DNA from 2 places in the Cellvibrio japonicus Ueda107 genome. Region 1 is predicted to be linked to the other one. Evidence: predicted binding sites of a transcription regulator. Region 1 holds the regulator's gene; the other holds the start of a gene.

The links. Region 1 encodes FliA, which starts transcription of late flagellar genes. Its sites were predicted from a motif close to TAAAGTTATNNNNNNNNCGGCCGATANCC; they were not measured.
Region 2: a site for FliA is predicted at 6,943-6,971, ahead of fliS (flagellar export chaperone FliS). Genes of this name have one in related genera too.

What each region holds. Positions count from the first base shown of each region.
Region 1 covers NC_010995.1:2,461,320-2,477,515, reverse strand. The annotation lists gene CJA_RS10430 (DUF2058 domain-containing protein) at 1-193, shown strand, start outside; gene CJA_RS10425 (hypothetical protein) at 199-453, shown strand; gene flhA (flagellar biosynthesis protein FlhA) at 565-2,775, shown strand; gene flhF (flagellar biosynthesis GTPase FlhF) at 2,821-4,404, shown strand; gene CJA_RS10410 (MinD/ParA family protein) at 4,592-5,416, shown strand; gene CJA_RS10405 (RNA polymerase sigma factor FliA) at 5,466-6,209, shown strand; gene cheY (chemotaxis response regulator CheY) at 6,428-6,811, shown strand; gene CJA_RS10395 (protein phosphatase CheZ) at 6,847-7,650, shown strand; gene CJA_RS10390 (chemotaxis protein CheA) at 7,727-10,006, shown strand; gene CJA_RS10385 (protein-glutamate methylesterase/protein-glutamine glutaminase) at 10,068-11,225, shown strand; gene CJA_RS10380 (flagellar motor protein) at 11,225-11,971, shown strand; gene motD (flagellar motor protein MotD) at 11,982-12,866, shown strand; gene CJA_RS10370 (ParA family protein) at 13,090-13,914, shown strand; gene CJA_RS10365 (chemotaxis protein CheW) at 13,914-14,924, shown strand; gene CJA_RS10360 (chemotaxis protein CheW) at 15,082-15,570, shown strand; gene CJA_RS10355 (DUF2802 domain-containing protein) at 15,587-15,991, shown strand; gene CJA_RS10350 (YciK family oxidoreductase) at 16,048-16,196, opposite strand, start outside.
Region 2 covers NC_010995.1:1,952,838-1,969,033, forward strand. The annotation lists gene fadB (fatty acid oxidation complex subunit alpha FadB) at 1-1,298, shown strand, start outside; gene fadA (acetyl-CoA C-acyltransferase FadA) at 1,311-2,489, shown strand; gene CJA_RS08265 (hypothetical protein) at 2,622-4,064, shown strand; gene CJA_RS08270 (hypothetical protein) at 4,133-4,399, shown strand; gene CJA_RS08275 (cell division inhibitor SulA) at 4,512-4,919, opposite strand; gene lexA (transcriptional repressor LexA) at 4,912-5,514, opposite strand; gene CJA_RS08285 (DUF2845 domain-containing protein) at 5,620-5,982, opposite strand; gene CJA_RS08290 (SDR family oxidoreductase) at 6,093-6,923, opposite strand; gene fliS (flagellar export chaperone FliS) at 7,059-7,466, shown strand; gene CJA_RS08300 (hypothetical protein) at 7,476-7,760, shown strand; gene fliS (flagellar export chaperone FliS) at 7,883-8,272, shown strand; gene CJA_RS08310 (sigma-54-dependent transcriptional regulator) at 8,530-9,984, shown strand; gene CJA_RS08315 (IS4-like element ISCja2 family transposase) at 10,128-11,279, shown strand; gene rhlE (ATP-dependent RNA helicase RhlE) at 11,349-12,773, opposite strand; gene CJA_RS08325 (multidrug effflux MFS transporter) at 12,948-14,231, opposite strand; gene CJA_RS08330 (sensor histidine kinase) at 14,601-15,881, shown strand; gene CJA_RS08335 (sigma-54-dependent transcriptional regulator) at 15,897-16,196, shown strand, end outside.

The DNA.
Region 1 (16,196 bases):
GCAAATTGTACGCGGCGTACTGGTCATTGTGGCTCTGGAGGGGGGGTATGAATTAGTACCGCGTATCGTTGCTGACAAAATTTCCCAGCGGGATGCCGCGGCTATTGTGGTCGCTAATAGTAAGTCCTCTTTGCCGCAGGATGACGATGATCCCTATAAGGACTATGTCATTCCTGACGATCTCATGTGGTAGCCCGTATGTTTAATCCCATCAGCTACATACTGCGCAGCAACTCGCCAAGGGGCATCAAGGTCATTGCCTTAAGCTTGTTGGTGGTGCTGGTGTCTGCTGCGCCTATCATGTTTTACATTGTGTTAGGGCCAGAGGACGGTAACCCGATTGGCTTGGGGCTGTTGTTTGCTTTTGGGGCGTTGGTTGGCCATGTGGGTTTTGTGGCAGGTATGCTCTTGCTGATATGGGACAACCTATTGAATAAGAAGAACAAACGCTGATACAGGCCTGGCCAGTGGGTGTTGTCCTGCATAGGGTTCCTGGAAAAATCCATATAGGTACGCTTCTTGCGGTAAAGCGGGTAACTCCATAAAAACGTCAAGATTCTGACTATGGCCTTACCAGGATTTGCCCAGCTAAATAACCTTGATCGCCGTACAGCCTTATCCTCATTGCAGGGATTAGCGCGCGGTAATCTCGGGATTCCCATCCTGCTATTAATGTTGTTGGCAATGATCGTCCTGCCTATACCGGCGATCCTGCTCGATGTTTTCTTCACATTTAATATCGCCTTGTCACTGGTCGTGCTGCTGGCGGCTGTTTATGCCCTCCGGCCCCTGGATTTTGCTGCGTTCCCAACGATTTTGCTGGTGGCGACGCTATTGCGCCTCGGATTAAACGTCGCGTCCACGCGTGTGGTATTGCTTGAAGGGCACCAGGGTGGAGATGCTGCAGGCAAGGTAATTGAAGCCTTTGGCAATGTGGTGATTGGCGGTAACTTTGCTGTTGGCCTGGTGGTTTTTATTATCCTGATGATCATCAACTTTGTGGTAGTCACCAAAGGTGCTGGTCGTATTTCGGAAGTGAGTGCACGTTTTACCCTGGATGCCATGCCGGGAAAACAAATGGCGATCGATGCCGACCTGAATGCCGGTTTAATTGATCAGGACCAGGCGCGCACACGGCGCACTGAAGTGGCTGCCGAAGCGGATTTCTACGGTGCAATGGACGGTGCCAGCAAATTCGTTCGCGGCGATGCCATCGCCGGCATCATGATTATGTTTATCAACGTCTTCGGCGGCTTCGCGATTGGTATGCTCCAACACGATTTGGAGGCGGGCGATGCCTTTCAAAAATACACCATCCTGACCATTGGCGATGGTTTGGTGGCACAGATTCCCGGGCTTTTGCTGTCTGTTGCGGCGGCTATCCTGGTAACCCGTGTCAACTCTTCTGAGGACATGGGCAAGCAAGTTGTCGGGCAGATGTTCTCTTCTCCCAAAGCCCTGGCCATAGCTGCTGCCATCCTGATCATTATGGGCGCAGTACCGGGCATGCCTCACCTTGCTTTCGTAGGGTTGGGCCTGGTTTGCGTTGCCCTGGCGTATTACATCCATTGGCGCAAGCAACAGCCTGCGGTGGTAGAGGATAAAAACTTTATCCCGGCCGGGGCCCGTGCGCCCGGTGATCCCTCGCCCGGAGCCGGTGCCCAGCTGGCACCGCAGCGTGCTGCACCTGCATTACCCCCCGGGACACCCGAAACACCGGAATTGGGTTGGGACGATGTACAGCCGGTGGATGTTATTGGATTGGAGGTAGGCTATCGCCTGATTCCCATGGTAGATAAGAACCAGGGTGGGGAATTGTTGGGGAGGATTAAAGGGGTTCGTAAAAAGTTATCACAGGAAATGGGCTTCCTGGTTCCCTCGGTGCATATCCGTGACAACCTGGACTTGAATCCCACGGGTTATCGCATCAGCCTGATGGGGGTCGCCATGGCTGAAGCCGATGTTTACCCGGACCGCGAGTTGGCCATTAACCCGGGGCAGGTATTTGGTACTTTGGATGGCATTAAGACCAAAGACCCGGCGTTCGGCCTGGATGCCGTGTGGATCAATAACAACCTGAAAGAGCAAGCTCAAACCCTGGGTTATACCGTTGTAGATCCGAGTACAGTGGTAGCTACCCATCTCAACCAGATCCTGCAACAGCACATCCATGAATTGCTTGGTCATGAGGATGTCCAAAAACTGTTGGATATGCTGGCCAAGTCGTCGCCCAAGCTGGCGGAAGAGTTAGTACCCAATACCATCACCCTGAATATGCTGCTGAAGGTATTGCAGAACCTGTTGCGTGAACGTGTACCTATCCGCGATCTGCGTTCTATCGCCGAAGCCTTGGCGGGTAATACCTCCAGGAGTCAAGATCCCGCCGCTTTGACGGCACTGGCGCGGGTATCACTGAGCCGGCAAATCGTACAAAACCTGATTGGAAACGAGCCGAGCCTGCCTGTTATCACGCTTGAGCCGGCTTTGGAACAGTTATTGCTGGGTAGCGTACAACAGGCACAAAAAGCCGGCGCGGATGACAGCGCCTTTATTGAGCCTGGCTTGGCGGAGCGTTTGCAGCAATCGCTGGTCAGCGCGGCGCAGAAACAGGAAATGGCAGGCAAACCCTTGATTCTCCTGGTGGCAGCACCTCTGCGCATGATGTTGGCACGCTTTGTCCGGCACAGTGTTCCCGATATGCGAGTCCTGGCCTACACCGAAGTGCCGGATAACAAGCAGATCAGTGTGGACGCCAGTGTCGGTGCCAATCGCTAGATACCCCAATCGATTTAAAGCCCCGGGTGTGGGTGGGAGTGGAATATGCAAGTCAAACGTTTCGTAGCTGCTGATATGCGTCGTGCGTTGGAACTGGTTCGCCAGGAGCTGGGACCAGAGGCGATTATTCTGTCCAGCAACCGTATCCCTGAAGGCGTAGAGCTGTTGACCACCCTGGGATCAGACAGTGAGCTGGCCCAGCTACAACGCCAAACATCCGGTCGTGCCGCCCTGGTTCATTCCCAGCCCCTGTTAAGTGATGCCGCCGTGGGACAAAGCCTGGTGGCCGAGCGCACGGCTGTTCCTCCCAAGGGGGCCGTATTAATGCCGGCACAGGATCATCCCAATGCGGGGAAAACCGGTAGCCAGCTGGTCGAGGAAATCGAGCGGGCCCACCAGCGCATGCTGGCCGCGCGCAAAGCGGAAGAATCTGCAAAAGAGTTCCTGCTCAGTAAACAGGCGGAAGCCCGCCAGAAGCAGGTAGAGCCGGCAGCCATTACCCGTGTCAATGCGGCCATTCCCCGTCATGAATCCAGCGAGCGCCGCCGCACACGTGTTGAGTCAGACCTGGCAGCCGCTGCCAATCTTTCCCGCACCAGAAGTGCGGAGAAAAAAGTCCTTACCGCTGCTGAAAAATATCCCTTGGTTGATGAAGAATCACCACTGGTTATTGCCCCGGCAGCCAGTTCAATGCAGCCTGCAGCAGTTGAACCCGTGGCGAAAGCCAACCCGGATGCCAATACACAATTGGCAGAGCTCCAGGCGGAAATTGCCGATATGCGTTTTTTGCTGGAACAGCAACTGGATCGCCTGACCGGCGAAACTGCCCAGGCAGCTGATTCCCCTGTATTGGCCAGTATTAGCCGACGCCTGGAGCGTATGGGCTTGGCCAAAGATGCTATTACCCAAGTGATCGCCCGTTGCAACAAGCATAAAAGTCTTGCCGAAGCCTGGCCTGATGCCCTGGCTAACCTGGCTCACCAGCTACCTATCCACGGGCGTGATATTGTGGACCAGGGGGGGATTTTTGCGTTCGTCGGACCAACCGGCGTCGGCAAGACCACGACTATCGGTAAGCTGGCTGCGCGTTATGTATTGCAACATGGCGCTGATAAAGTGGCTTTGATCACTACGGATACCTATCGTATTGCTGCCCATGACCAACTTCGCTCCCTGGCGCGTATCCTGCGTGTACCGGTCAAGGTGGTTGATGAGGCCAACTCCCTGGACATGGTACTGCGCAGCCTGCGCCACTGTTCTCTGGTGCTTATTGATACCGCCGGTTTCCGCCATGGTGACCCCCACCTCAAGGCGCAGCTGCATGCGCTGGCAGAGCTGAAGCAGGTCAATACCTATCTGGTAATGTCTTGCAATAGTCAGGCACAGATGTTGAAAGCATCGATCCATGCCTACGGCGCAGCGCGCTTACAGGGCTGCATCCTGACCAAATTGGATGAAACTGCCAGTATGGGCGAGGCGTTAGGGGTTGTTATGCAGAGCCGGTTACCGGTTGCCTATACCACCGATGGACAAGATATCCCTAAAAACATAGAAGTAGCCCGTGCCCATCAATTAGTATCGCGGGCCGCAGCGCTACTGAAGGCGAATCCCGCCTCGGCAGTGCTTTAAGGGTGTTAAAAAATTGAACAAGTTGATTAGAGTTTGGTTATAAGTGATTAATTTTTCTGGGAAATAAGAAATTAATCGGGCAGCTTTTTAATCTCTAACTATAATCAGTTCACATTTATACCCGGTAAAAAAACTCCCGGCGAGCAGGGTTCTCGCATGATGTTTAAACCTTGATGGGTCAAGAGTGATGAGTCAAATGCGGCCAGTACAAGTGATCGCGGTCTCCGGCGGAAAAGGCGGGGTAGGCAAGAGTAATATCTCTGTCAATCTGAGTATTGCCCTGGCAGAGATGCGCCGCCGCGTAGTGTTGCTGGATGCTGATCTGGGGCTGGCCAATGTCGATGTGCTCCTGGGCATCAAGGCCACTCATACCCTGGCTGATGTACTGGCAGGCACCCATAGCCTGAGCGAAGTCCTGGTAACCGGGCCTGGCGGTGTCAAAATTGTACCCGCGTCTTCTGGTGTCCAGCGTATGGCGGAGCTCAGCGCTGCCGAGCATGCTGGATTAATTAATGCTTTCAATGAGTTATCTGATCAAGTTGATGTATTGGTGATAGATACGGCAGCGGGTATTTCCGATACCGTCATCAGTTTTGTACGCGCCGCCAATGAAGTCGTTATTGTGGTTTGTGATGAGCCATCTTCTATTACCGATGCCTATGCCCTGATCAAGTTGCTCAATAAAGAATACGGCATGATGCGTTTTCGCGTGGTCGCTAACATGACTCGCACTGCGGCAGAAGGCCAGAATATGTTCAATAAGCTCAATAGTGTCTGTGAGCGTTTTCTGGATGTAACCTTGCAATTCGTTGGGCAGGTTCCCTTTGATGAAAACGTACGTAAAGCCGTGCAAAAACAAAAAGCGTTGCTGGAATTTGCCCCTGCCTCGAAGGCTGCGGTAGCGATTCGCAACCTTGCCCAGGTGGTGGATCGCTGGCCATTGCCAAGCTCTCCTACCGGTCGCCTGGAGTTTTTCGTCGAGCGCTTGCTGCTCGCTGCCAATGCGCGCTAGCCGGTACTCGGAGTCAATTGAAGCGTGCGAGTTATGAAGGTGCTGGGTAATGGCCGCAGTCAACGGTTTAACCATGTACGATAAGAAGCAGTTTCTCGATAATCCCATCAATGTCGAAGACTATGCGCCTTTGGTAAAGCGCATTGCTTACCACATGATGCTGCGTATGCCTGCCTCGGTGCAGGTGGAAGACCTTATCCAGGCCGGCATGATCGGCCTGATCGAAGCCTCACAAAAATATGATGCCTCGCGCGGGGCCAGTTTTGAAACCTATGCGGGTATTCGTATTCGCGGGGCTATTGTCGATGAAATGCGCCGTGGTGACTGGGCTCCTCGCTCCGTACATCGCAATGGTCGGCGTATTTCACAGGCCATGGCCGCCGTCGAGGCGCGCACGGGGCGCGATGCCAGTGACACAGAAATTGCGGCTGAACTGGATGTCGGCCTTGATGAGTATTATCAAATGCTGCAGGACTCCTCCGGCAGTCGCCTGTTTAGCTACGAAGAAACCTTCGGGGAAGAGGACAGCAATATTGATGGCTCTGATCACAGCAGTGTCTTTGCCAGTCCATTAGAGAGTATCCAGCGGGATGGCCTGAAACGTGCGCTGGCGGATGCTATCGCCTTGTTGCCCGAACGTGAGCGCCTGGTGCTGGCGCTTTACTACGATGAAGAGCTAAACCTGAAGGAAATCGGTTTGGTATTAGGTGTGAGTGAGTCCCGCATCAGCCAGATTCACAGCCAGGCAGCGGCGCGTTTGCGGCAAAAAATGACGGCTTGGCACAATCCCTGAACAATGCGGTTTGCACAGGGGCAATGCAGTTTGATGGAAAAGTGTGCAGTCGCCTGGTTCAACAGGTGTAAAGATGGCAAACCGGGCTACTGCCGAGAGGTTTTGGGCTATGATTGGCAGCAAAAGTTGATATTTTCCGCCAGCGTGGCTGGCCTAAGTGTCAACGCCGACTAGACTATGAATAAACGAATTTCCCGCCAGGGTGAGTGGAGGTTGCATTGGATAAGAACATGAAAATCCTGATTGTTGATGACTTTTCGACAATGCGACGGATTATTAAAAATCTGCTGCGCGATTTGGGGTTCTCCAATACCCATGAAGCAGATGATGGTGTTACAGCGCTGCCAATGCTGAAAAATGGTGATTTCCAGTTTTTGGTAACCGACTGGAATATGCCGGGAATGACAGGTATTGATTTGCTTAAAGCAGTGCGCGCAGATGAAAAATTGCGCAGCCTGCCAGTGTTGATGGTCACCGCAGAAGCCAAGCGCGACCAAATCATTGAAGCAGCCCAGGCTGGCGTTAATGGGTATGTGGTCAAGCCGTTTACTGCACAGGCGCTCAAAGAAAAAATCGAGAAGATTTTTGATCGCGTAGGCTAGCCTGTCGCACACCAACAATACATTAAGGCACTGCAATGGCATCCGACATTCATGTATCTGCCCATACCGAGTTTATTTCGGAGCTGAAAGAATGCGCCAAGCTCCTCGCTGACAAGTTGCACCATAGTGACTATGAGGCGGCCTCGATACTGATCCAGGCGCTGACCAAAACCCGGGATCAGCATATCTTCCAATCTGTCGGGCGCCTTACCCGCGGTTTGCACGATGCTATTGTCAATTTCAATGTTGATGCCGACCTGAGCAAAGAACCTCCCAAAATTGCCAACTCCGATATCCATGACGCTACCAATCGCTTGAATTACGTTATGGAATTAACGCAAAAGGCGGCGGAAAAAACCATGGATATGGTTGATGAGGCCGCCCCCATTGCAATGAACCTGGGGCAAGAAGCATCCAGTTTGCGTACTGAGTGGGCGCGTTTAAAGCGTCGCGAGATGACCGCCGATGAATTCCGCCAGCTCTATGAGCGCATGGACGGTTTCCTTGGGCAAATGGTCACGGGTACCGGACAGCTCAGTAAGAATTTGCAAGATATCGTTTTGGAGCAGGGGTTTCAGGATCTCACTGGCCAGGTACTTAAGCGAGTCATTGGTTTGATCAATGATGTTGAAAAAGACCTGGTTACCCTGGTTCGTATTGCGGGACAGGTGGAGGAGGTTACGGGCCTGGTCAATGATGTTGAACAGGATGAGCAGGATCGCCTGATCGTTCAAAAACGTAAAACCGAGCCGGAAGGCCCTCAAATAAATAAAGAACGTGCCGATGTAGTTTCCGGGCAGGATGAGGTAGATGACCTCTTATCGAGCCTGGGCTTTTAATATCCCACCCTGGTCGGGTTTCAATAAGCCTCGCCATAAGCGGAGCAACACAAATCAGGGTTATGAGGAACAATGAATGAGTTTTGGTGACGACGAAGATATTCTTCAGGACTTTCTGGTAGAGGCGGGTGAAATTCTCGAACGCCTTAACCAGCAGCTGGTAGACCTTGAACAGCGACCTGAAGATAAAGACCTGCTCAATGCCATCTTCCGTGGGTTCCACACGGTTAAGGGCGGCGCAGGTTTTCTGTCACTTACTCCTATGGTGGAATGCTGTCACGTCACCGAGAATTTGTTCGATATATTGCGCAACGGAAAGCGCACAGTCACGTCTGAATTAATGGATGTGGTGCTACAGGCACTGGACATGGTAAACCAGCAGTTTGAGCTGGTTTCCCAACGTGAGGCATTGCCTCCGGTTGATCCGACTTTAATTGCTGCACTTGAGCGTTTGGTTTCTTGTGCTGATCTGGTGGAAGTTGCACCGGCATCGGTGGTTACGCCTGCACCTTCTCCGGCTCAGGGAAAAGCAGCACCGGTAGCTGAAGGCGACATTACCGACGAAGAGTTTGAACAATTACTGGATGCAATTACCGGAACACCTGCCAATCCATCTACACCTGCTGCTGCGGTGACTGCCAGTAGCGATGAAATCACGGAAGAGGAGTTCGAGTCATTACTCGACCAGTTGCATGGCAAGGGAAAAGGGCCTGGTGTTGTTGTACCAGCACCTGCGCCTGTCGCCAATACACCCGCGTCCGGTAATGAAATCACCGAAGATGAATTTGAAGCGCTTCTCGATCAATTGCATGGAAAAGGGAAGGGGCCCGGTACTTCACCGGCGGTGGCAGCTGCTCCGGCAGTTCCGGTGGCATCTTCAGTATCGACTGTATCTGCTCCAGCACCGGAAACAATCGGTTCCGATGCCATCAACGAAGATGAGTTTGAGGCTTTGCTGGATCAATTGCACGGTAAAGGCAAGGGGCCCAGTTCAGAAGCAAACGCAAGCGCTGCATCTGTTGCTGCCCCTGCGATTAACAAACCTGCACCGGTAAAGGCATCATCCACAGTCGCTCCAGAGGTTAAACCGGCTAAATCCGAACCTGACAGGGACACAGGTAAAAAAGTCGAACCTGCTAAGCCTGCGGCGGCTGCAGCTGATGCACCGCAAGTAGAAACTACGGTCCGTGTGGATACCCAGCGCCTGGATGACATCATGAATATGGTGGGTGAACTGGTGCTGGTGCGCAATCGGTTGGTGCGCCTGGGCAGTTCATCCAACAATGAGGCCCTTGCTAAAGCAGTGGCTAACCTTGATGTTGTCACTGCCGATCTGCAAACCTCAGTGATGAAAACCCGCATGCAGCCGATTAAAAAAGTATTCGGCCGTTTTCCGCGCGTGGTTCGTGATCTTGCGCGCAGCCTGCGCAAGGAAATTAACCTGGAATTGGTGGGTGAAGAAACAGACCTTGATAAAAACCTGGTAGAAGCACTGGCTGATCCTTTGGTACACCTGGTGCGTAACTCGGTTGACCACGGTATAGAATTCCCCGATGTGCGCGAAGCAAATGGCAAGCCTCGCACCGGGCAGGTAGTGCTCGCGGCTGAACAGGAAGGTGACCATATCCTGTTGTCCATCAGTGATGATGGTGCGGGTATGGACCCTGTAAGGCTGCGTCGTATTGCCGTAGAAAAAGGCATGTTTGATGAAGACACAGCGAACCGCCTGTCGGATACGGAAGCATATAACCTGATTTTTGCACCGGGATTTTCTACCAAAAAAGAAATTTCTGATGTGTCCGGTCGCGGTGTGGGCATGGATGTGGTGAAAACCAAAATTGCCCAACTGAACGGTACCGTAGAAATTAAATCCGAGTTGGGTAAGGGAACGCGCTTTGTAATTAAAGTGCCGTTGACGCTGGCTATTATGCCCACCTTAATGTTTATGCTGGGGGGGCAGACTTTTGCCTTCCCACTCGTTAGCGTGAATGAAATTTTCCACATGGATCTCACTAAATCCCATGTGGTGGATGGCCAGGATTGTATTGCGATTCGCGACCAGGCTATTCCCTTGTTTTACCTGAAAGACTGGCTAGTGAAAGGCGCTTATGGTGAGCATCCCGACAACGCTCATGTGGTGATTGTCACCGTGGGCACTCGCCGGGTCGGGTTTGTTGTCGACCAGCTGATTGGCCAGGAGGAGGTTGTCATCAAACCCTTGGGGAAAATGCTGCAAGGGACTCCCGGTATGGCGGGCGCTACCATTACGGGTGACGGCACTATCGCCTTGATTCTTGATATTCCCAGCTTGCTGCGACGCTATGCGCGCGGTTCAACCAGTTGGGGACACAGTTAATGTTGCGTATCGGTAAGCACTGATACGCTTGGCAAGCAGCCCGTGCTGCGGAGTACAATCAATGCCTGTCAGGGTATTAGTTGTTGATGATTCCAATTTTTTTCAGCATCGCCTGAAAGAAATAATTAATGAGCATCCCGACCTGAAGGTGATTGGTATCGCCAGTAATGGCCGCGAAGCCGTGGATAAGGCAGCGGAATTAAAGCCGGATATCATCACTATGGATTTCGAAATGCCGGTTATGGATGGTGTGACGGCTATCCGCCATATCATGGCACATCGAAAGGTACCTATTTTGATGTTCTCCTCGCTAACCTATGAGGGGGCCAAGGTAACCCTGGATGCCTTGGCAGCAGGTGCATTGGATTTTATTCCCAAGGATTTTGCGGAGGTATCGCGGAATTCTGCTGCGCTCAAGCAAAAACTCCATGAGCGTTTATTGACCTTGGCAGGTTCTTCTGTGCGCCTGCCATCGACGGACTATACAACGGATACGAAAGCGCCGGTGATGGCGCCAACGCCATCAGCGACCAGTGCGGCCACTTCCGCCCTGGCGCGCTCTACCAGCATTTCCTCGGCGGGCAGTGGTTATTCGCATCACTCTTCCGTTTCTGCAAAACCCGGAGTAAACGATAGCTACCGCCTTAAAAGGCAGCCTAAAATCCTGGTAATTGGCGCATCGACCGGTGGACCTGTTGCATTGGGAGAAGTGTTGACCACCTTGCCGGCTAATTTCCCATTGCCCATCGTATTAGTGCAGCACATGCCAGAAAACTTTACCAAGGCATTTGCAGAGCGTTTAAACAAGCAATGCCATATCCGTGTGCGCGAGGCGATAGAAGGCGATTTACTGGAGCCGGGCTTGGCATTGCTTGCCCCAGGCGGTAAGCAATTGATGCTGGATAAGCGCAACAACGGTTGTGTCAGGATTCTTGCCGACGATGATCGCATCAATTACAAGCCCTCATTGGATATTACCTTCGGCTCAGCAGCCAATGCCTTTGGCGATAAAGTGCTTGGTGTCGTATTGACAGGGATGGGGTCAGACGGCTGCCAAGGGGCGCGCTTATTGAAAGAGAGTGGTTCAGCAATCTGGTCACAGGATGAAGCCAGTTGTGTGATTTACGGTATGCCCATGGCGGTTGCCAAGGCAGGCTTGACTGACAAGGTGTTAAGCCTGAAGGAAATTGGTCCACGTCTGGTGCGTGAGGTGATGTAATGGATGTGCTCAGCATTATCGGCGTGATTATTGGATTTGCCGCCATTATTGGTGGCAATCTGATGGAGGGGGGAGGCCTGTCTACGCTGGTCAATGGTCCGGCTGCGTTTATTGTTATTGGCGGTACTCTGGGCGCTGCTATATTGCAAACCCCCAAAAATAGTTTGAGGCGTGCGCTTAAAATTCTAGGATGGGTATTTAAACCTCCTTATGTGCCATTCAAACAGGGCGTCAATAATATTTCCCGCTGGGCGGCCGCTGCGCGTAAAGATGGTTTACTGGGGCTTGAATCTGTATCCGAGCGTGAGAAAGACAAGTTCGCCAAAAAAGGTTTGCAATTGCTGGTTGATGGCAATGAGCCGGAAGTTATCCGCCGTGTGCTGGAAACCGATATGATCGTCGATGAGCAGCGCGACCTGGATGCGATCAAATTCTATGAGTCCATGGGCGGGTATGCGCCGACTATCGGCATTATTGGTGCGGTCATGGGGTTGATCCATGTGATGAATAACCTGGCTGATCCCTCTACACTCGGGCCCGGCATTGCAGTAGCTTTTGTTGCCACCATTTATGGTGTTGCGCTAGCCAACTTGCTATTGATCCCCATCGCCAACAAATTGCGTATGTGTGTGAATGAAAATAGCCAATACCGTGAGCTGATTATCGAGGGGATCATAGCGATTGCAGATGGCGAAAATCCCCGCTCGATCGAAATGAAGCTCAACGGTTATTTACACCCTCATTGAGAGTCCTGTCATGCCGCGCCGTCGTCGCGAAGACATACATGTAAACCATGAACGTTGGCTGGTGTCCTACGCAGACTTCATTACCTTGTTGTTTGCATTTTTTGTGGTGATGTATTCCATATCCCAGGTTAGTGAAAGTAAATACCGGGTTCTTTCACAAACCTTTGTACAGGCTTTTAAACCAACCACCGATATTCAATCCAATCAGGAGCCAGCCGCGCAACTAACCCCGTCCAATGATGTTATTACCCCTGTGGATCTGGGGAAAACAGCCGTTGAACAGGTCACCAATGATGAGCAGGTTCCAATCATCAGTGATCAGGCCCCCAAGGATACAACCCCGCAGCTGGAAAAGCCCGTTAAAACCAGCGATGAACTGGCCCAGATTTCAGATTTGGTGACTGAAAAATTCAGCCAATTGATCGATGAGCAATTAATTCAGGTTTCCAGTAATGAACTGTGGCTACAAATTGAATTGAAAGACAGTATTTTATTTGCTTCCGGTAATGCAGATCCCAGTGCCCAGGCCATGGTGATTTTTGATGAGATCTCCCGGATACTGAAAAACTATTCGAATCCTATACAGGTTGAAGGATTTACCGATAATGTGCCGATTAACAGTGCCAGGTATCCCACCAATTGGGAACTATCCAGCGCACGCGCCAGTGCGATTGTGAAGATACTGGCCAGTAAGGGCATAGCACCCGAGCGCTTGGCGGCGGTGGGTTATGGGGAGTTCCAGCCTGTTGCATCCAATGCGACACCCGAGGGGCGCGCCCAGAATCGACGGGTAGCCATCATGGTAGCCAAGCGTAAAATGGAGCGTCCCCAGGCGCGCACTGAATCTATTATTCCCTCCTCTTCCGGGCCGGGCCTGCCGCCAAACGGACAATAGTTGCCTTGCGCTTTACACCTCTGCTTACCTGTACAACTGCTAAACTTTTATTCCCCCGTAAGTTTTCCAGGGGGTTTAGCGGAATTAACCTGGATCAGGTTTCGCTTTAGCTATCCTGGCTAAGAGTTTGATTTTGTTAAGGAGAGTAGGCATAGAGCTTGCTAGACTGTTAATGTGTGCCATTCAATACTGCCTGAACCTTGACGCAGGCGAGGATTAACCTGTGCGTGTAATAGCCGTAGCAAATCAAAAGGGTGGTGTGGGTAAAACCACCTCCAGCGTTGCCTTGGGCGGCTTGATTGCTGCAGAAGGGCAGCGTGTGCTACTGCTGGACCTCGATCCGCATGGCTCGCTTTCTACCTATTTCCGTCAAGACCCCGACGTTCAGGAACTTAGCAGTTATACGCTATTCCAGGAGCGTAAGAGCCTTACCCGTGAATCTGTCCGGCGCTTAATTAAGCCAACGGACTTTCCCAACCTGGATTTACTGCCTGCCACAACGGCTCTGGCCACCCTTGAGCGTCAAGCCATAGGGCAAGATGGTATGGGGTTGGTTATCCAGCGAGCCCTGGCGCAGATCCGGGAGGATTATGATTATGTCATTATCGATTCACCGCCTTTGTTAGGGGTATTGATGATCAATGCCCTGGCCGCTTGCCAGTGGTTGGTTGTGCCGGTACAAACAGAGTTCCTGGCACTCAAGGGTTTGGAGAAAATGGTAAATACCTTGTCGATGATGTCGCGTTCACGCAAAAAACCGCTGTATTACAGTATCGTGCCGGTTATGTTTGATCGTCGTACGCAGGCCTCTGTGACCAGCTTGCGCACGATTCGCAATACCTATCCCGAGCATACCTGGGCCGGCCATATTCCTGTAGATACCCGTTTTCGCGATGCGAGCAAAGCGGGTGTCCCTCCGCATCTGTTTGACTCTGCTGCTCGTGGTGTGGATGCCTATTCCTCGCTTTGGACGTGGCTTAAAAAATCCCTGTTGACACAGGAGCAAGCCGACGCAGCAGCACCGGCGAATACAGCGGGGGTGGGTTGATGGCAGATATCAAAGCACCCCAGGACAGCCTCGCCAGTTATTTTGATGAGTTATTGGGTGGAGATGAATCCGAATATATGGTGCAGTCCCTGACGCTTCAGCCAAAGTTGGCAGCGGGTGTTGCACGTGTTGTGGCCTTACCGCAAAAAAGTCCTGCCGGAAAATCCTCAGCGGATAAAGCATCCTCCAGTTCTCCAAAGCCGAATTTGGTTGTCGCCCCGCCGTTGGTAACACCGGCACCCGTATATGGGGAGCCTGAAACCTCAGCGGCCTCCCCTGAGCAAATGCAAAAACTGGAGAAGCTGTTTCAATCTGCTCGCACCCGGCTATTAATCGATTCAACAACTGAAACTGCTGTAGCAGAGCAACCCGTACAGCCGCAAACGGTTACCGCTTTTCAGGAACGCCCGGATGAAATCCAGGCGTGGGATGTCGGTATCCCTGAGAACCAGGCAGGTGATCAGCTTGCTTCTGCGGTCGCTGTGGAAGAGCAGCGGGCTGCCTATCAACTGGAGGGTGTTGAGTGGTTAGACAATGGCCGCCCGCTATGGGCGCAATCCCGTTTTGATGTGCTGCTGTTTTCGGTGTCGGGATTGACATTGGCGGTTCCATTGATTTCATTGGGGCAGATACAGCCCCTGACCGATGAGCTAACCCCGCTTTTTGGCCAGGCAGATTGGTTTATGGGGTTGCAACCTACCAGTGCCGGTAAAATCCGCACCGTTAACACGGCCAGGTTCGTAATGCCTGAGCGTTACGATGAAAACTTTCTTGCTACAGCAAAGTACGTTGTTTCGATTAACGGTGTGCCCTGGGGGCTGGCGGTTGACTCTGTGAACCAACCGATTAGCTTGCACCCGGATGATGTGAAATGGCGTGGGGATCGCAGCAAGCGTCCCTGGTTGGCCGGTACCGTCAAGGAGCATATGTGTGCGCTGCTGGATATTCCGCGGATTGGCCAAATGCTGATTGATGCCGATAAAAATTTCCGGCCTGCCGCTACCCATTAAGTCACCAGCAATACTGGCTGGCGGTAGCGCATCGCTTGGCTATAGTTAGTAAGTCTGAAAATTACAGTGCCAGCATTGCCTGGCTTATGTGCCTGTTTTAGCTGATGATGCCCGTTTTAAGTGTCGCCCCCGGGCAGGGGCCTAGAGGATACCGAGCATGGCCAAAGATATCGCAAACAATAAAACAACAACTGATGATCCCGTACTCCAGTGGGTTACTTTCCGCCTGGATGGTGAAACTTACGGTATCAATGTGATGCAGGTGCAAGAGGTTTTGCGCTACTCAGAAATTGCTCCAGTACCTGGTGCACCGTCTTATGTACTGGGGATTATTAACCTGCGCGGTAACGTTGTCACGGTTATTGATACCCGCCATCGCTTCAACCTGCCCAGTGGCGAGGTTACCGATAATACCCGCATCGTTATTATTGAAACGGATCGCCACGTCATCGGTATTCTGGTAGACAGTGTGGCGGAGGTGGTTTACCTGCGCCAATCCGAAATTGAAATGGCGCCTAATGTTGGCAATGAGGAAAGTGCCAAATTTATCCAGGGGGTCTGCCACAAGAACAATGAATTGTTGATTCTGATTGACCTCAACAAACTGCTGACCAGTGAAGAATGGTCAGAGTTGGAAGATATCTGAGTTAGTTACAGTGGTCATGACAATACAGGCATGGGGTTTGCTGGAGTGGAGTTTGCTGGGATGTTTGGCGCTGAGCTTGCTGGCATTGCTGCTGGCACTCTACTGTGTAAAGCAGGTGCGCCATCAAGCCCATGAGACAGAGCGATTGCTCCAGCGTTTAACCCGTGAGGTAGCCGCATCCAGCAGCGGTTCGGTGGGAATGGGGCAGCGCCTGTTGGCAATGGAGAAACGCCTTCAGGTTACCGAGGCCCAACCCAAAACGGAAAAACCTGATTATTATCAGGATGAAGAGTTCCAGCCTTATGCCCAGGCAGCCCAGCTTTTTAAACTGGGGTTGGATGCAGACGAGGTGGCGCGCCGTTGTGGCCTGTCTCGCGCCGAAGCGTCGTTGTTGGAAGTGATGCAAAAGAGTGGTTCGTAGCCACTCTTTTTCTTTTCCTGATGGCCCCTTTGTTTTCTTGATAGTCCTTTTGGTGTTTACGCCCTGTACTGGAAGGATACTCCACTCGTTCCCGCTGATTGATCTCCTAATAAATAGACATAGGCTGGCATTAATGCATCAGGTGCTTTGATGCTGGTTGGGTCTTCTGCCGGATAGGCCTTGGCCCGCATGCGAGTGCGGGTAC
Region 2 (16,196 bases), 510 kb from region 1:
CGGTTGCTCAATCGCTGGTAGGCATTTTTGTCAACGATCAATTGCTTGGCAAAAAAGCGAAAACCTGGGAGAAAAAAGCCGATAAAAAAATCACCCGTGCTGCCGTGTTGGGTGCAGGCATTATGGGGGGTGGTATCGCCTATCAATCTGCCCTTAAGGGTGTCCCTATCAAAATGAAGGATATTGCCCAGAAAGGGATTGATATCGGACTGGCGGAAGCCAATAAATTGCTGAGCAAACGTGTTGAGCGCAAAAAGATGACGCCTTCAGAGATGGGCAATGTGCTCAATCGTATTGAGCCTGCGTTGGCCTATGATGGTTTTGAGCAGATCGATATCGTTGTTGAAGCAGTTGTGGAAAATCCCAAGGTTAAAAAATCGGTGTTGGCCGAGGTAGAGACCAAGGTCAATCCGGATACAGTGATTGCATCGAATACATCCACTATTTCCATTACTTATCTGGCTGAGAGTTTGAGTCGTCCGGAAAATTTTTGCGGTATGCATTTCTTTAATCCGGTGCACATGATGCCGCTGGTTGAAGTTATTCGCGGTGAGAAAACCTCGGATGTTGCAGTGGCACGTACAGTGGCCTATGCCAACGCCATGGGTAAAAAGCCCATTGTTGTAAAAGACTGCCCCGGTTTTCTAGTCAACCGGGTGTTATTTCCTTATCTGGCCGGGTTTGCCATGTTGGTGCGCGATGGTGTGGATTTTCTGCGGATCGATAAGTTAATGGAAACCTGGGGCTGGCCTATGGGGCCAGCCTATTTGCTGGATGTAGTGGGCATAGACACTGCGGTTCACGCCGAGAAAGTCATGGCAGAAGGTTTTCCGGAGCGTATGCAACGCAATTTTACGTCTTGTACCGATGCACTTTTTGCCGCAGGGCGGCTGGGGCAAAAAACAGATAAAGGGTTTTATAACTACGAGTTGGACAAAAAAGGTAAACCGGCCAAGATTGCTGCGGCCGAAGTGCTTGAGCTGCTCAAGCCCGTCATCAATGGCAGTCTTGATATCAGTGATGAAGACATAATAGCGCGCATGTTAATTCCTATGGCGACTGAACTGGCACGCTGCGTGGAGGAGGGCATAGTGGAGAGCCCTGCAGAGGCTGATATGGCATTGGTGTATGGCACAGGCTTTCCTCCATTCCGCGGTGGCGTATTCCGTTGGATTGATTCCATAGGCGCTCAAGTCTTCTGTGATATGGCGGCCAGGTTTGGTGATCTTGGTCCCTTGTACCAGGCTCCAGCCAGCTTGTTGGCGAAAGCAGCAAATAATCAAAAATTTTACGGCTAAGGAGTTATCACCATGAGTTTGCAACCACGCGATGCCGTTATTGTTGACTATGCTCGCAGCGCCATGGGGCGCTCTAAAGGCGGCTGTTTCCGCAATGTGCGCGGCGATGATATTTCCGCTGCCATTATCAAAGGACTACTGGTGCGAAATCCGCAATTGGATCCTGCAACAATTGACGATTTGCTTTGGGGCTGTGTAATGCAGCGCGAAGAGCAAGCCTTTAACGTTGCCCGTAATATTTTATTGCTGGCAGGATTGCCCCATACAGTGCCGGCGCAGACGGTTAATCGCCTGTGTGGCTCGTCCATGAGCGCCTTGCATACGGCTACAGCCAATATCTGGGCTGGATTGGGTGATGTTTACCTGATTGGTGGAGTGGAGCATATGGGGCATTTACCTATGTACGATGCTATCAATCCCAATCCGCTGTTGGGCTTATCGGTTGCCAAGGCTGCTGGCAATATGGGGATGACCGCTGAATATCTGGCGTTATTACATGGCATTACCCGTCAGCAGATGGACGAGTTTGGCGCGCGCTCTCACCAATTGGCGGCCAAAGCGCGAGAGGCTGGCAAGTTCAAGCGCGAAATTATTCCTGTGGAAGGGCATGATGCCGAAGGTTTTTTTACCTTGGTGGAGCATGATGAAACCATTCGCCCGGATACAACAGTTGAGGCATTAGCCAAATTGCCGCCTGTGTTTGATCCCAAGAATGGCCAGGTAACGGCGGGGACCTCTTCGCAAATCAGTGATGGCGCATCGGTTATGTTGGTGATGTCTGCCGAGCGCGCCCAATCACTCGGGCTGAAGCCCATAGCAAAAGTTGTCTCTATGGGGCTTGCCGGTGTTGATCCTTCGATCATGGGTTATGGCCCGGTACCTTCGACGGAAAAAGCCCTCAAAACTGCCAATCTCTCGATAAATGATGTGGAAGCCGTGGAGCTGAACGAGGCTTTTGCTGCGCAAGCCTTGCCTGTGCTCAAGGACCTTAAGTTGCTCGACTCCATGAATGATCGTGTGAACCTGCACGGTGGTGCTATCGCCCTTGGCCATCCGTTTGGCTGCTCTGGTACACGTATTACCGGATCATTGCTTACAGTCATGCAGGATAGGGATTTGACCATCGGGGTCTCCACGATGTGTATTGGCTTGGGGCAGGGGATTACTACGGTACTTGAGCGAATCAACTAAGCGGATGGTGGATGTCAAATCAAAAGCCGACCTCGGGGTCGGCTTTTTTAATTCTGTTACACTGCCTATCGCTTGACTGCACTTTTATTGCTTTTTACTGAACTTTCGTTGCTTTGATTTTTGGATAACACATTGCAAACGCTGTTTCTTGATATCGACGATCAATCCCCTGCCTCTGTGGTTGCTGCCTATCGTCGGCGTGCAGAGTTATCTATTGCTGTGGCCAATTCGGAAAATACCCAGCGGTTATTGATACAGTACCTGCATAAACCCTGGTATTTGTTGGATGCTCAGCCAATAGCACTGGTGGCAATTGTGCAATTTGATCTGTTGCAAACCGGTCTTCAAGTCCATGCCAGTGTTTTGCCTGTTGAGCAGTTCGACGCGCCTTTCTGGGGCTCCCAGCCATCTACCGATCTTGTTTTATCGCACTTGGTGAAGGCTTCTGCGCCCTGGCTGAATCTGTCTATGCCCCTTGGTTTGCAGCCTGTTCATATTCCTAAACCCTGGGGGCAGGAGGTTTGGTTTACAGGTATGGAGATTCGTGGGCAATCCGGTGTTGGCGATGGGCATTTTTCCCTGCCTTTGCCCTGGATACTGGATTTATTGGGTGAATCACACTCACTGACGTTATTGAAAGTGCTTGATCCTTTTGCTGAGGAGGTATTGGGGGATCTTTATTTCGAGCTGCATGAGACCAAGCAGGAAGTCTATATCGTGACCCGTGTCGACCCACAGGCGTGGCCTGATGGTGTCGGTGAGATATTCATGGGGTTTTCCAGTGAAAAGCGCAATCAGTATCCCTCTCGTGAGGCATTTGTACAGGCATACCTTGCCGTAGTTGATGAGTATCGCCAATTGCGTCAGCAGCTTGATGCGGCGATGGATGGTATTGGGCTTCCGGAACACCATGCGCGGCTTTCACCGGTGGAGATCTATGCCCATAAACAGCAAGCCATTGCCGATCTGGCAAACATGCCGCCGCTCATTGAGAAGGAAACATTACTGCGTCAGCAGATGAACCAATTTATTGCCCGTCGTCCCTTGCGGGTTGGGGATGTCGTCAAGGTTCCGTGTTTGACACCACACTCACTGCAGCATGGTATCCAGGTTGTAGAGTTTCAGACTCCGGTCTATGAACGCAAAATCCTGAGTTTTGGGCAAAAAGTCATGACCCAGGTGCATTGGGATACCCATGAGGCTATGGCTATTGCCAATCTTGATGAGCCACGCCTGGATGGATTGGTTGCTATTCATGCCGGTCAATCTTTCCTGTTGGAGTTGATTGCGGATTTTGATGAATTTCGTGTTGAACGCCTGGGGTGCAGGAGTGAGTGTTCCCTTGATCTTGCCCCAAGCGATGGTTTGTTATTGATGTTGATTCATGGCGAGGCAAGTTATATTCAAGGTACTTCCCGGCAATTGGACAATACAGGATCTGCTATTGGCCTGACACCGGGAAGTGCTTGGTTATTGTCAGCTATCACGGGGCCGTTGGTGCTTCGGTTAAAGCCAGGGGCGTTGGTTCTGGCGGCAATATCTTCTTCCCAACCTTGGTTGGACTTGCCGAATTAACTCTTTGGGCTTTACCTCGGGGGTTAGGGTGTTAGAATGCCGCCCCGATTTGCGCCTGCGCTGGAGATATCATGTCTTTATATGAGATTGTTGAGCTGACCAATGGCGATGTAGCCCTGCAGCGCGCAGATGATGAGGGCCATGAGCCTCTTGTCGTGATTCGTTTTTCCGAAGAGTCTTTGGCTTTTCTGGGGGAAGCCAAGTTTAATGTAGCTAAAGCCATGATTGAGGCGGGCATGGATGCGGCGGGTGAGTTAGCGGATGAACAGGCAGAAGCCATGTTCGATGACGCAACAAATGAACCCGATGAACAGGAAAAGTTGATGCTTCATTAAACCTTGCTGTTGGTAGTTGATAGCAGGGCTTTTGTCTCCCTGGCCCTTGAATAGCCTACTGCTTCCCTCCGGCCTGAATCTGCCACCTCTGAACTTTATTAATCATCCTGCGCTAGCGTAACCTCAACAGTAAACCTTGGCTGTTGCCGCGATAGGCTGCCTGTTCCAGTTGCAGCAAGTCTTTATCGGCAAGTTTTCCCGGGCTGGCAATCACTGTGTGGCTGGTTCCGGCAGCCAGGGCCTCCCAGGCAATCCAGCGCGCACTCTCACCATCCTGGGCATGGATAAATCGCAGCACCCTGGTGTTGACGCCGTAGGTTTCAAGCAGGTCACGGCTAATCGGGTGAGGGCTGATCCAGGTAACCCAACGCTCCTGTTGACTGTTGCTCAGAAACGCGATCATAGGCAGTATGAGTGCCAATTGTTCAATTGAGTCGTTGGCAAGTACCAGCTCGGTAACGCCGGAGTGGCCGGCTTGGGCGCTGCTACCCGTTGTGGTGAATGTGGCGGCACTAGTCACGGCGAATCACTCCTACGCTTAGGCCTTCGATACTGAACTCTTGATCGCGCATATCGACATGAATGACCTTAAAGTCCGGGTTTTCAGGCCACAACTCGACTTGTGCCTGATTACCCTGGCGTTTGAAGCGCTTGACGGTAACCTCCTCACCAATACGTGCAACAACAATTTGCCCATTGCGTACCTGGTCGGTGCGATGTACTGCGAGCAGGTCTCCGTCAAGAATGCCTGCGTCTTTCATGCTCATCCCATGAACACGTAAAAAATAATCGGCGCTGGGAGAAAAAAAGCTATTGGGGATATTGCAGTAGTCTTCAATATGCTCCTGCGCCAATATGGGATTGCCAGCAGCAACACGACCGACAATGGGAATACCACTTTGACTTTCGGTCAGGCGTATACCGCGCGATGCCCCCGGCATAATTTCAATAGCGCCTTTACGGGCAAGGGCCTTGATGTGTTCTTCCGCTGCGTTGGCTGATTTAAAACCGAGAATCCGTGCAATCTCTGCCCTTGTTGGCGGATAACCGGTTTCTTCGGTGTACTGTTTAATCAGTTGTAGTACCTGTTCCTGGCGCGAGGTGAGGTTGTACATAGCGACTCCGGGTTCTGTGTATTTATACAGTTATTGTGATTATATACAGTATTGCTGAAGGCGCAAGCCCCAGGTTTGAACCAAGGCTTGGATATGGGAAAAATCTCAGTCGACGCGGTCGCCACGCTCGATCCGGCGCAACCGGCCCTCGGTAAAGTAAAGGTGCTGGATGAATTTGCCTTTACCGGGTTCGTAGGTCCAGATATCGACATCCTGGCAGGACTGGATTGCAATATTGTTTTGTATGTTGTTATCGCCCTGTTGTGTAGCCTGTATTTGCAGATTGGTTGTCATGGGTGCGCAATAGTGGTCGGTAAATACAGGATCGCCGCATTTGGCAATGACTTCAGCCTTGGTATCACCGGTTTGGGTGACTTTGGTACCGCAGCGCAGGGTGTCCGCCTGGCAGCCCAGGCTTATGCTAATTAAGGCAAGGGGTAACAGTGGGTAAAGCGACGTGCGCAGCATGGGAGCTCCTTGGATCCGGGGATTGAAAAGGATTTACACCTGTTTTACTGAATCACCTATGAACCTGAACGTTTCTGATCAAACATGGGGACTAATCACGCGAAGGATTTCTAGTTACCCATGGCCTTGACCAATCGATCCAGCCAGCGTGACGGCAGAACGCGCTTCATAAAGCCTACCAGATAAGTCGGAAAGGTCACGTAATAGCGTACCTGGGGGCGCGGTGATTCCAACGCGTGGAGCAGGCGTTTGTATACAGCTTCGGGGCCGAGGGTAAATGGAGTTGTGGTCTCTTGTTTGGCCAGGCGCTCTATGGCTTTTTGATAGGTTTGGTGGTGTCGGCTTTGCTCCATATTAATGTTGTCATTCAGGGCCTTGAGGGCATTGTGTCGAAATTGGCTGCGGATCGGCCCGGGTTCTATCAAGCTGATATGGACACCACTCCCCATCAGTTCCAGGCGCAAGGTGTCGGTAATCCCTTCAATAGCATATTTGCTGGCGTTATAGGCGCCGCGCAAGGGCATAGCGGCAATACCCAATACAGAGCTGTTTTGAATGATTCGCCCGTTGCCCTGCTTGAGCATGACGGGCAATAACAGGTTGGTCAATTCCACCCAACCAAAGACATTGGTTTCGAATTGCCGGCGTAAGCTGTCGCGTGATAAATCTTCAATGGCTCCTGGCTGTCCGTAAGCGCCGTTATTAAATAGGGCAAAGAGGTTGCCACCCGTTAATGTCAATGTTTCCTGTACAGCAGAGTGGATGGAGCTTGAATCATTAAGATCCAGGTGTACCGATAAAAAACCTTCGCTACGTAAACGCTCTACATCATGTAATTGGCGGCAGCTGGCAATAACCTGGTAACCACGGGCGCGAAGCTGTTGTGCCGCGTAATAACCAATGCCGGTAGAGCATCCCGTCATCAAAATGGATTTGTGCATTTTTATAACCTTCGTGCATTAAAGATTTTCGTGTTGGCGCCGCTAGTATAAAGCAGGCGCGTCAGTTGATTTGTTTGGTTATTGACAGCGCGTATATCCAGACCAGGGTCTTAGCGATTGATTTATGGGTGCTTTATGAATTCATTCTCTGCTATTCAGCATTACGCCAGCGTTAAGGTGCATTCAGGGGTAGATGCTGCTTCTCCTCACCGCTTGATCCAGATGTTATTCGAAGGTGCCCTGGAACGTATTGCCCAGGCTAAGGGGGCTATGCAACAAAACCAATTGGCGCGCAAGGGCGAGCTTCTGGGGAAGGCGATCAATATTGTTGGGGGATTGCAGGGTAGCCTGAATGATCGTGAAGGTGGCGATCTGGCAGCCAATCTGGATTCCCTTTATGACTATGTCATCCGCCGTCTAACCCAGGCCAACTACGAAAACAATCCGGATTACCTGGATGAGTGCACGGGCTTGTTGAGCGAAATCAAAGCCGGTTGGGATGCTATTGGTACGGCTTCCACTGTGCAAGCTACGCAATCCTGAGGCCTATTTATGCAATCGCATTTGAAGCTGGTTAAACCGCCCCTTTACTCTGGCCAGGATGGTATAGCTGCCATGCGTGCGTTGCAGCGTGAACTGAGTCTTGCCCTGCAAGTAGAGGACTGGGCCCGGGTTCGGCATCTGGATCGTATTTGTGTACTGTTAATTGAGCGAGTAATTGCTGCCAATAAGGATGACAAAAGCACTCTTATCTGTGCGCTGAGTGAGTTAAAAGGGGTGTATGCCGGTCTTATTGCCCAGTGCCAGCAAGAGGTTAGCCTTATGGCGAACCATTAGGCTTTTGGCAGGCGCTGTCGATTAAATCCGTTTTTAAAACCACTGGCTTATAACAAAACTCGCAAATCTATCCGAGCCCTGCTAGCCTTATGGGATTACCTCATGGTTAGCAGGAGACACTTGTGTCCAACTACAACCCGCAAGAAGCCCTCAAACAATATCGCAAGCTGGGGATAGAATCAGAGGTTAGCAATGCCTCGCCCCATCGTTTGATTCAACTCCTGTTTGAAGGCGCGCTAGGGCGACTGGCGGCTGCCCAAGGCGCCTTGCAGCGCGGTGATCTGGCCATCAAGGGAGAAAACCTGAGCAAAGCCATAGGAATCATCGCGGGGTTGCGCAGTTCCCTGGATATGGATGCCGGTGATTTATCCGAGAACCTCGATAAGCTCTATGAGTATATGAATTTCCGTCTGCTTGAAGCGTCGACCCAAAACGATGGAGACAAAATTGCTGAAGTGATTCAGCTGCTTAAAACGCTTAAGTCCGGTTGGGATGAAATTAATCCGCAATAGTTTCCCTCGGTCTTTCACGCGTTGATCGGCACATATTTTTGCCGCTTGTTTTGCCAACTTTTTGGCTTTTATTTGTTCTTGTTGCCTCTCTCATGTGCATTCGCCAATTTTTTTCCGCCATAAATTTGACTAGGTTCACAGTCTCGTCTATTACTTAGCTCAATTCAGTCATAGGTCCGTGGGTTGATGTATCAAAACACGATCAGCCTGGTTGTGTTTTAAACCCATAAAAAGGGCATGTAAAAAGGGCTTGGGGTATGTGGCGCAATAACAAAGTGCTGGTCATCGATGACAATGTGGCGCGTAGTCATGATCTGAAAATCCTGTTGGACTTCCTCAATGAAACAACACTGGTAGCGCCCAGCGATGCCTGGCAGGCAGTGGTTGCCGAGGAAAATGCCGGTGAGGATTATATTGCTGTTTTTATCGGCGATTATCGCGATAGCAACCAGGGGCTGGCACACTTGCTCAAGGAAATCCGCAGTTGGAATGACGAGTTGGCTATCATTTTGGTGGGCGATGAGAACCAGGCTATTGCTGATACCCTGGAAGATACCTATCGTTTTATGGTGATCGCCACACTGTCGGTACCGCCGACCTATAACAAGCTGGTCGACACACTCCATCGCGCCCAGCTTTACCGCGAAGCCCAGTCCAGTTCCAAACGCCAGCCTTTGCGTCGACCTGTGCATTTATTTCGCAGCCTGGTGGGCACCAGTCGCGAAATTCAAAATGTGCGTGAAATGATGTCACAGGTTGCCGATAAAGATGTGTCAGTCTTGATTACCGGGGAATCCGGTACTGGTAAAGAAGTGGTTGCCCGTAACCTGCATTACAATTCTCCGCGTCGTGATAAACCCTTTGTCCCGGTAAACTGTGGTGCAATTCCTGCCGAGTTGTTGGAAAGTGAATTATTTGGCCATGAAAAAGGGGCCTTTACCGGTGCTATTAATTCGCGTGCCGGTCGCTTTGAGTTGGCGGAGGGGGGAACCCTGTTCCTGGATGAGATAGGCGATATGCCGCTCAATATGCAGGTAAAGATTCTGCGTGTGCTCCAGGAGCGATGTTTTGAACGTGTTGGCAGCAACCGTACCCAGAGTGTTGATGTGCGAATTATTGCGGCAACGCACCGCAATCTGGAGCAGATGATTACCGATAACAGTTTTCGTGAAGATCTATACTACCGCCTGAATGTATTTCCTATCGAGTTACCTTCCCTGAAAGAGCGTGCCGAAGATATTCCCTTGCTGATTAATGAATTGGTTTCGCGCATGGAAAGTGAACAGCGCGGCTCCATTCGCTTTAATTCCGCGGCGATTATGTCCCTGTGTCAGCATGAGTGGAGTGGCAATGTGCGCGAGCTTGCCAATCTGGTTGAGCGCATGGCCATTATGCATCCCTATGGGGTTATTGGGGTGCAGGACTTACCGCCCAAATACCGGCATGTGGATGTGACAGATGAAGATTTTGTGTGTACTCCGCAACTGAATGGCAATCGGGAGGCCAGTGCGAATTATGTCAGTATGCAGGATACTCTCCTGCTGCCGGAGCAGGGGATTGATTTGCGTGAATACATTACCAATCTGGAGATGAGCTTGATCCAGCAGGCGTTAAATGATTGTGGCGGCGTGGTAGCGCGTGCGGCAGATAAACTGTGTGTACGTCGCACTACCCTGGTAGAAAAAATGCGTAAGTATGATATGCAGCGTTAAGGTTTTAGGAAAAGGTTGACCCAACAAAAAAGGTGGCATGGCCCACTGCTGTCCCATAGTTTGTAGATAAAAGAAAAGCCTGTTTTCCAAGTTGATACAATGTAAGTGCGACCAAACATTGGTAAAACAAAGGAAAACAGGCTTTGTCACATTCTAACACCGCATTTCATCAACTACTCAAACCTTTATCGAGACATGAATTTGAAGCGGAAGCTAAAAAGCATCATGTCGGCCAAAAATTGCGCTCGGCCACCCGCTGGGATCAATTTGTCGGCATGGCCATGTCGCAGCTCTCTGGCCGCCAAAGCTTGCGTGATATTCAATCCAATCTCGAAGCACAGCAGCATAAACTTTATCATCTCGGTGCCAAGCCAATAGCCCGTTCAACGTTGGCACGAATCAACGAAGTACAGCCCGCCGAACTCTACAAACACGTATTTGCTCGTCTGCTTCACCGCTGTAAATCCATGCAGGGCAAACACAAATTCCAGTTTAAAAATCCGCTGTACTCCCTTGATGCCAGCGCGATTGATTTATCGCTGTCGGTATTTCCCTGGGCGGCGCATCGAGATGACACAGCAAATGTAAAATTAAGTGTTGGCCTGAATCATGGCACCCAAGTGCCGGAGTTTGTCGCACTCAGTGATGGCCAGGAAAACGACATGATTGAGGGACGAAAATTTGATTTTCCCAAAGGCAGCATCGTTGCGTTTGATAAAGGCTACGTGGATTACCGCTGGTTTAAGTTATTGACAGATAAAGGAGTTTTCTTTGTAACCCGCTTGCGCGCCAAAGCCGTCTATCGCGTGGAAGAACGTCGCTATGCCGACAGCAGCAAAGGTATTATCAGTGATCAGGTCATTCAATTATCCAGCGCTCATGCGATCAAACGCGGCGCACCGAAGTTGCGTCGAATTGGCTATCGTGACGCAACAACCGGCAAATTCTATGAGTTTCTCACCAACAACTTTCAGCTGGCGGCGGCCACAATTGCAGCGATTTATAAGGATCGCTGGCAGGTGGAGTTGTTCTTCAAAGCGATCAAACAAAACCTGAAGATCAAAGCGTTTGTGGGCACTTCAAGAAATGCGGTGTTAACACAAATTTGGATTGCCATGATTACGTATCTATTGTTGGCATTTTCGCGTCACAGCACTAAAGCGGGATGGACAGTTCAACGGATCATGAGGGTAATTCAGTTAAATTTGTTTGAGCGTAGGAGTCTAAAAAGCATCCTGATACCGGACCCGCCGAATCATAAAAAAAGCGAGCCTCAAATGAGGCTCGCCTTATGAGTAGAACTATGGGACAGCAGTGTGGCATGGCCACCTTTTTTGTTGTTGGCTTGGATAGATTTGATTGGTTTACACCGCAACCTTGGGGTTAGCGGATGGTGTAGGGCGTTTGTGGTTTGGTTTGCCTGGCTGGGATGAACGGGCTTGCTGTGCCGGCTTTTGTCCGCTGTTACCTGATTTGGCTTTGTTGCCCTGTTTATTGCTTCCGTTTTTAGGCTTGGTGCCTAGTGCCAGCTGTGGCTTGGTGGGTTTGTTGGGATTACCCCGATTCTGTTGCTTGCCGTTTTTTCCGGCCCCCACCCCGATAGTCATCCGGCGCCCCAGTACAATAGGCTCGGCCTTGATACTGGGATCGGGTTCAAAACCGCTAATCATTTCGCGTGGAATCTCACGCTTGATCAGTTTTTCAATATCGCGCAAAAAACTATGTTCATCGACACATACCAGGGAAACGGCTTCGCCTTCTGCCTGGGCTCGACCGGTGCGGCCGATCCGATGTACGTAATCTTCGGGTACATTCGGTAACTCGTAGTTGACGACATAGGGGAGCTGGTCAATATCGATACCGCGTGCAGCTATATCGGTAGCAATTAGCGCGCGAATCCGGCCCGTTTTAAAATCTTCCAGTGCTTTAGTGCGTGCGCCCTGGCTTTTGTTGCCGTGGATCGCCGCGGCAGAAATGCCATCATCCTGTAATTGTTCAGTTAGCTTGTTGGCGCCGTGTTTGGTACGGGTAAATACCAGTACCTGCTGCCAGTTGCCACCGCTGATCAGGTGCGATAAAAGTTCGCGTTTACGGTGGCGATCAACCGGGAGTACGCGTTGCGATACGCGTTCGCTAGCAGTATTGCGACGGGCCACTTCGATCAGGGTGGGCTGGTTTAGTAACTTGTCTGCCAGTGCTTTGATATCGTCGGAAAAGGTCGCAGAGAACAGCAGGTTCTGGCGTTGCTTGGGCAGCAGGGCAAGTACTTTTTTTATGTCGTGGATAAAGCCCATGTCAAGCATGCGATCTGCTTCATCCAGCACCAGTATTTCCACGTCCTGAAGGTACACGGCATTTTGATTGACCAGGTCCAACAGGCGGCCTGGGGTTGCTACCAAAATATCGACACCGCCGCGCAGTGTCATCATCTGTGGATTGATACTGACTCCACCGAAGACAACGGCTGAGCGCAGGCGCAGGTATTTGCCGTAGGTGCGCACACTGTCATGCACCTGGGCGGCGAGTTCGCGTGTCGGGGTGAGGATGAGTGCGCGTACCGGGCGACGTCCCTGGGGTGTTTTACCCGGATCGCGCTGGCTGAGCTTTTCCAGCAGGGGCAGGGTAAAACCTGCGGTTTTTCCCGTGCCGGTTTGTGCGGCAGCGAGAATGTCACCACCGTTGATCACGGCGGGAATGGCTTGTTGTTGAATAGGGGTTGGCGCACTGTAACCTTCATCGGCAATAGCGCGCAGAATATCGGCCCGCAGACCGAGAGACTCAAATGACATAAGGATTTCCTGTGGGCTCGGCCTCCCGCGTGGCGGGCAAGGTCTGGCGAGCAGAGATAAGGCAGACTCCGGGCCTGCATTAAGGAAGAGAGGCGACACTGACCTTCGGAGTGTCGCCGCGCATGGTACGCACTTGGACGGGACTTGGCTAGCAATAGTTTTGGCTGGTAATCGCTACTGCTGATCAAGGGCCGGTTTATCATCGGTTGATGCAGCCGGTTCGGCTGGGGGGACATTAAGTGCCTGCTTATCCTTGTACCCACCGGCTAGCAGCAAGATGCCATAGGCCATCATGCCCAGGATCAAAAAACCACAGGTGATGGGCATCAGGGTACCGTTATACAGTTGGCCAATTACAGTTCCGATGGTCATGGACATAATTGATGAAAACGCACCGATAATTGCCGCCGCTATGCCGGCAACATGTCCCATAGGCTCCATAGCCATGGCATTGACGTTACCGAATACCAAACCAAAGCAGAAAAATAAAACGGCGGCATAAACCAGGAATGCCCAGAGGTTTGGCTCAATAACAAGCTGTAATGCCAGAAACAGGGCTGAGCTCAGCACAATGCCCAGGACAGCACGATTACATAGGTAGTCCATTCCCCATTTTTGGACAAAACGGGCATTAACCAGGGAGGAGGCACCAAAAACCAAGGCCAATATCCCAAAGTAGAGGGTGAAGAGCTGGCCGGTATTGAACAATTCCTGGAAAATTTGTTGCGATGAATTCAGGTAACCGAGAAAGCTCCCGAAAAACAGACCCATACACAGGGTGTAACACATGGTGGTGTAGTTACTGATTACCTCCTTAAAGCCATCTACAAACCCCCGTGTGCTGAAGGGAATACGATAGTCCCGCGGCAGGGTTTCCTCCAGGCGCAGAAAAATCCATACCCCGATAATCAGTGCATAGACAATGTACAGCACGAAAATATAACGCCAGGAGCTGACCAGCAACACCGCTTGTCCCAGGCTGGGCGCAATAGCCGGAACCAGGATAAAAATCAGCATGACCAGTGACATGATGCGCGCCATTTCATTGCCGGTGTACTTATCGCGCACGATTGAAATGGCGGACACATAGGGGCCAGCAACTCCCAAACCCTGGATAAAACGCCCCAGCAGCAGGGTATTAATATCCTGCGCCATAAAACAGATAAGGCTGCCAAGCAGGATCAGCACAATACCGGCGTAGAGGATTTTTTTGCGACCGGTTGCATCGGACAGGGGGCCGCACACCAACTGGCCAATAGCCATACCCAGGAAAAGAATACTGATCAGGTATTGGGCCTGGTTTGGGTGGGCAAGGGGAATGTCATTGGCGATAAACCCCAGCGCAGGCAGCAGGGCATCAATCGAGATAGCGACCACGGACATCAACAGGGCGATCAATACAATAAATTCCCGCGCTGAAATTCGCGATGCGGTGGGGTGGGTAGAGTAGTCAGACATAGTTGTTTCCATAACCGCTAATTAAAGGCAGGGCGGGCATCATAGCCTTAACTTCCTGCCAGATGTTGTCAGTGAGTTGTTAAGAACAGGGCGCATCTTGACGATGCCTAAGTAGTCGGTGCAGGGGGCGGGATTTCGACATAGCACCGAATTAAGTCGTCAAATTCATTGCTGATAAGCATGCCATAACAGCCAATAGTTTGACTGCTGGAAGGAGTAATTATTTATAACTTATTGAATAATATATAAAAAATAGATTGGCATCTGACTTGCAATAACCTGCATTGAATCGCTTTCTCCTGTCGGTAGTGATGATTTATTGACGACCAGCAAAGCGCCACGATGAACAGGCTGTTGAATGAGGCAGTTATGACACAAGCAGTGACCAGTCTGGTAAAAGCGCCCGGTAGCAATGGCAAAGGCCGTTTAAACCTGCTGACAGCCGGTGCAACGGAAACCTTTACCCAGGAAAAAGGGCAGGATCTGAAAAGCGCTTTTGAATTGTTTAACCAGATGTCACAACAGTTAGCCAATTCCTATTACCTGCTGGAAAACCGTGTTGCCGAGCTGAATCAGGAACTGACCAGCTTGAGCGACCAACGCATTGAGGAGCTGGCGGAAAAAGAGAAGCTGGCCCATCGCCTCGAAAGCCTGTTGAATTTTTTGCCCGGTGGTGTTGTGGTACTGGATTCCCGCGGGCGGGTATCCGAATGCAACCCAGCTGCCAGGGACTTGTTGGGAGAGCCCCTGCAAGGAGAAGTGTGGCGCGATGTGATTGCCCGTGCGTTTGCGCCGCGCAAAGACGATGGACATGAAGTGTCCCTGCGCGATGGTCGTCGTATCAGTATCCAAACCCGCAACCTGGGGGATGACGGCCAGATTATTTTGCTCACCGACCAGACGGAAACCCGTCGTTTACAGGGGGAGTTAAGTCGCCATGAGCGCTTGTCCGCCCTGGGCAAAATGATGGGTGCCCTGGCACACCAGATACGCACCCCTTTATCGGCAGCCATCCTCTATACCGGCCATTTGTGCAGCGGCAAGCTGGATGATGGGCGCCGCCAACAATTTTCGGAAAAAATCCTCGGGCGTTTGAACAATATTGAACGCCAGGTTCAGGACATGCTGTTTTACGTTAAGGGTGAATTGCCGCTCAATGATGTGATTAGTGTGGCGGAATTGCAGGAGTCCCTGGCTGAAGCCATGGAAGTGCCGCTGATGACCAGTGAATCCCATTGCGAATGGCAAGTGCAATGCCGTGAACACTATATCGAATGCAATCGCGAAGCATTAATCGGAGCGTTGCTCAATCTGGTGAATAACGCAATCCAGGCGGTAGAGCGCCAGGCGCAAATCCGCATCGAATTCCATTTGTATCCCCAGTCGCTGAATAATCCCTCGCTTGCCCATGAAACACCGCAGTTATGGGTGCGTGTCTGTGATAAGGGACCGGGGATGTCGCCTGAGCTGCTGGCGAGTGTGGGCGATTTATTTGTCACTACCAAGGCGCAGGGGACAGGGCTTGGGTTAAGTGTGGTGCAAGCCGTAGCGCGCGCGCATCGCGGCAAGTTCCTGATTAATTCCAAACCGGGGCAGGGCACCTGTGCCAGCCTGTTATTACCTTTTGCTCAATCGACCGCGGCTGTTTAACAGGAGGCCTATTTCATGGCACTGGCATTAAAACAAGATGACCTCGCGCATGCCATCAGCATTTTAGTGGTGGAAGATGATAGTAATCTGCGCGAGGCATTGACTGATACCTTGCAGTTGGCGGAATACCATGTCATTGCGGTAGACAGCGCCGAAGCGGCGCTCAGGCAACTGGCAATGGGCGGCGATATCCGGATGATCGTTTCCGATGTCAACATGGGTGGCATGAGTGGCCATGCGTTATTGCGCCATGTGAAACAGGATTATCCACAAATTCCGCTGATGCTGATAACGGCCTACGCCAGTATCAAGGAA